DNA from 2 places in the Variovorax monticola genome. Region 2 is predicted to be linked to the other one. Evidence: predicted binding sites of a transcription regulator. Region 2 holds the regulator's gene; the other holds the start of a gene.
What was found. Region 2 encodes NrdR, which represses ribonucleotide reductase genes. Its sites were predicted from a motif close to CACNANATNTNGTG; they were not measured.
Positions count from the first base shown of each region.

Region 1: ACSFA5_RS16285 (ribonucleoside-diphosphate reductase subunit alpha) is a predicted target of NrdR. The motif match lies at 1,060-1,073, and genes of this name have one in related genera.

Region 1 is NZ_JBPJZP010000004.1:360,062-362,256, forward strand. Features, by position in the region: gene ACSFA5_RS16275 (sigma-54-dependent transcriptional regulator) at 1-205, shown strand, start outside; gene ampD (1,6-anhydro-N-acetylmuramyl-L-alanine amidase AmpD) at 192-806, shown strand; gene ACSFA5_RS16285 (ribonucleoside-diphosphate reductase subunit alpha) at 1,156-2,195, shown strand, end outside.
Region 2 is NZ_JBPJZP010000002.1:934,060-936,254, reverse strand. Features, by position in the region: gene glyA (serine hydroxymethyltransferase) at 1-494, shown strand, start outside; gene nrdR (transcriptional regulator NrdR) at 516-959, shown strand; gene ACSFA5_RS09960 (GspH/FimT family pseudopilin) at 967-1,551, opposite strand; gene ACSFA5_RS09955 (type IV pilin protein) at 1,548-1,973, opposite strand; gene ACSFA5_RS09950 (pilus assembly protein) at 1,970-2,195, opposite strand, start outside.

The sequences.
Region 1 (2,195 bases), on a different contig from region 2:
GCCGCTGCCGTCCGACCTGCAGGCCTACCTCGACCAGCAGGAACGCGAGATCCTCGTGCGCGCGCTGCACGAAAGCGGCTTCAACCGCACCGCGGCCGCCGCGCGGCTCGGCATGAGCCTGCGGCAGATCCGCTACCGCATCGCGCGGCTGGGCATCACCACACCCAACGGCGACGATGGCGCGAGCAGCCATGCCGAGGACTGACGCCCCTGCGCAGGCCCCCGCCGACGACGGCCTCTGGCAAGCCGGCTGGTACCGCTTCGCGAAGGTGCTGCGCTCGCCCAACTTCGGACCCCGCCCTGCGCTCGCGCAGACCGACCTCGTCGTGCTGCACTCCATCAGCCTGCCGCCCGGCGAGTACGGCGGCGACGCGGTGCAGCAGCTCTTCACCAACCGGCTCGACTGGGACGCGCACCCCTACTTCCAGTCGATCCGCGGGCTCGCGGTGTCCTCGCACTTCTTCGTGCGGCGCAACGGCGAGCTCTGGCAGTTCGTGAGCTGCGACGACCGCGCCTGGCACGCCGGCGTGTCGTCGTGGCGCGGGCGCGGCAACTGCAACGACGACTCCATCGGCATCGAGCTCGAAGGCCTGGAAGGCCAGCCGTTCGACGAGCCGCAGTACGAAACGCTCGCGAGCCTGTGCGCCGCCATCGCGCAGCACTACGCCATCGCGTACATCGCCGGTCACGAGCACATCGCGCCGGGGCGCAAACACGACCCGGGCGCCGGCTTCGACTGGCGGCTGTTGCGCAAACAACTCGGCTGGAATCCACAGATGTTTCCGGCGCAGGTGGTGCAGCGCTAATTTTTTCAATCGCGTGACGCGGCGCGATGCGCCTCGCTCGACGTGCATCGACACGCGGATTGCAAGCGCTCCACCCAGCAACCATGCGGGCTGCAAGCCCAAATCGGCCCGCAAGCCAAGCGCCATGCGGGTTGGGACACCATAGGCCAGTGTTCACGCGGTATCGCTGGCGTTGTTCCTTGCCGAACGAAATTCCGGCGGCACCTGTATCCGCCGGAAAACACTACCTGTAGTGGCTTGTAGGGTGCCGACACCCCAGATATAGTGTCTTCCGTCCGGTCATCCACACCGGCGCGACGCCGACCCAGGCATCGCCGACCAACAAGAATTGCCAACCGAGAGGAAGCGAATGCAAACAGCCCTGAACCCCCAATCGACCCCCCGCGCCGTTCCCTCGACGCCGCCGCAGCAGCAACGCGACACCGCCGGCTCGCACACGAGCGAGAACCTCGCGCACTACCAGATCATTCGCCGCAACGGCGCGGTCGTGCCCTTCGAGCCGAACAAGATCGCCATCGCGATGATGAAAGCCTTCCTGGCCGTGCACGGCACCCAGGGCGCGGCTTCGGCCAGCGTGCGCGAAACGGTCGACACCCTCACCCAGGCGGTCATTCGCGCCATGGTGCGTTCGCGTCCGGGTGGCGGCACCTTCCACATCGAGGACGTGCAGGACCAGGTCGAGCTCGGCCTGATGCGCGGCGGCCACCACGAAATCGCGCGTGCCTACGTGCTGTACCGCGAACGCCGCACGCAGGAGCGTTCCAAGCAAAGCGAGCATGAAATGCCGGCCCAGCAGACGCTGCACGTGCTGGACAACGGCGAGCGCGTCGAGCTCGACCTGAACCAGCTCAAGGGCCTGATCGAATCTGCCTGCGAGAACCTGGGCGACAGCATCACCGCCGCGCCGATCCAGGCCGAGACGATGCGCAACCTGTACGACGGCGTGCCGCTCGACGAGGTCTACAAGGCGTCCATCCTGGCGGCCCGCACGCTGATCGAGAAAGACCCCGACTACACCTTCGCCACCGCGCGCCTGCTGCTGCACACGATCTTCAAGGAGATCATCGGCCGCGAAGTGATGCCGGCCGACCGTGCCACCGCCTACGCCGACTACTTTCCGCACTTCATCAAGAAGGGCGTGGACAACGAGCTGCTCGACGAGAAGCTGCTGCAGTACGACCTGCCGCGCCTGGGCGCCGCCCTGAAGGCCGAGCGCGACAACCAGTTCGACTACCTCGGCCTGCAGACGCTGTACGACCGCTACTTCCTGCATGTGCGCAAGTCGCGCATCGAGCTGCCGCAAGCCTTCTTCATGCGCGTGGCCATGGGCCTGTCGCTCGGCGAGATCGACCGTGAAGCGCGCGCCATCGAGTTCTACGAGGTGCTGTC
Region 2 (2,195 bases):
GCGCCATCTTCCCCGGTCTGCAAGGCGGCCCGCTGATGCACGTGATCGCCGCCAAGGCTGTCGCGTTCAAGGAAGCCATGGCGCCCGAGTTCAAGACCTACCAGCAACAGGTGGTCAAGAACGCGCAGATCGTGGCCGACACCCTCACCCAGCGCGGCCTGCGCATCGTGAGCGGACGCACCGAAAGCCACGTGATGCTGGTCGACCTGCGCGCCAAGGGCATCACCGGCAAGGAAGCCGAAGCCGTGCTGGGCGCCGCCCACATGACGATCAACAAGAACGCGATCCCCAACGACCCGGAAAAGCCGATGGTCACCAGCGGCGTGCGCATCGGCACCCCCGCCATGACCACGCGCGGTTTCAAGGACGAAGAGGCCCGCGCCACCGCCAACCTGATTGCCGACGTGCTCGAGAACCCGCGCGACGCGGCGAACATCGACGCGGTGCGCGCCAAGGTGCACGCGCTGACGAGCCGCTTCCCTGTCTACCGCTGATCGACCGGACGGCGTGACCGCATGAAATGCCCTTTTTGCGGTCATCTTGAAACGCAGGTCGTCGAGACCCGCGTGTCGGAAGACGCCGACTTCGTTCGCAGGCGCCGCCAGTGCGGCGCCTGCGACAAGCGCTTCACCACCTACGAGCGGCCCGACGTCAATTTTCCGGTCGTCGTGAAGAAGGACGGCAGCCGCGCAGACTTCGATTCGGCCAAGGTGCGCGCCTCGATGATGCTGGCGCTGCGCAAGCGGCCTGTGAGCATCGAGCAGATCGACAACGCCCTGCTGCGCATCGAGCAGAAGCTGCTGGCCAGCGGCCTGCGCGAAATCGAGTCGACCAAGGTTGGCGAACTCGTGATGCGCGAACTCAAGAAGCTCGACAAGGTCGCCTACGTGCGCTTTGCCTCGGTCTACCGCAGCTTCGAGGACGTGGACGAGTTCAGGCAGTTGCTGCGCGACATCTGACGTCCGCTCAGCCGCCGTCTTCTTTTTTGGCGGCCTTGCCGCAGACCCCGGTGCCGCAGTCTCCGTGTTGGTCCGGGTTGCAGACCCGGGCCCGCCCCGATGCCGACACCACGATCGACGCCCTGCGGCCCGTGTCGGCCTTCAGCGTGAGGCATCCGGCGGCAAAGGCGGCATGGGTGGCCCGGCGCGAGAACCCATTGCTGTCGTAGCGCACGCCCTGCGCAAAGCCGTCGCCGAGCGACGCATCCACGCGGACCCCGTCCGGCAGCCCTTCGAAGCGACGCAGCGTTGCGGGCGCGTCGGGTCCTGTGGACCCGCTCACACCGGCCACGACGGTCCAGCCCCCGGACCAATCACGGTCTGCGAGCGCAGTCACCCGCACGCTGCGGGAGCGCTGGATGGCCTCCATGCGCGCAAGGCTCAGGGCGGCATTGAAAGCCTGCGCCGCCCCCGCCAAACGCTGGTTGAGCAGCAGCGTGCGAAAGCTCGGCATGCCGATGCCCGCCAGCACCGCCACGATGGCCACGACCACCATCAGTTCCAGCAGCGTGAAGCCGCCCGCGCGCCCGGCCCTGCGTGCGCCGGCGTTCATTGCCAGCACCTGACGCGCTGCGTGCCGTCGCATCCCTTGTCGCCCGTGCTGTCGATCCAGAGGGCGCCGACCCGAGGATCGGAAAATGCGGGCTTCAGGCTCGCCGTCAGCCGGATGCAGCTGTCGATGCTGCCGCGTCCCTCGCAGTTGCCGCTCTCGATGGTGTACTTGCCCGTCGCACCGCCGCCGCCCGAATCGCCTGAATCCCCCGTGTAGTGCCGATAGCGGCCGGCCTGTGTGTAGTGCCGCTCCTGATGCTGCATCTGCTGCATCAGCGCGGCGCGGGCCTCGCTGCGCCACCCCTGGCGCACGATGTCCATGTACGACGGGTACGAAATGGCCGCGAGGATGGCGGTGATCGCAACGACCATCATCACTTCGATCAACGTGAACCCGCGCGCGCACTGCCTGGCCGCGCTCATCGCCGTGCCTCCCGCGCATCCACGACCTGGCGCCAGTTCAGGCGCCCTGCCGCCTGCGAGGTCGTGCCGCCCTCGACGGGCTGCGCCGTCGAGAATCCGCTCTTGCCGCCACGCCCGCCCGCCTGGATGACGGCCAGGCGGCGCGTGTGCGTACGGCGACCGAGCATGTCGGTGGTGCTGTACACGCTGTCCCCCAGCTGCACCACCTGGGGTGTGCCGGGC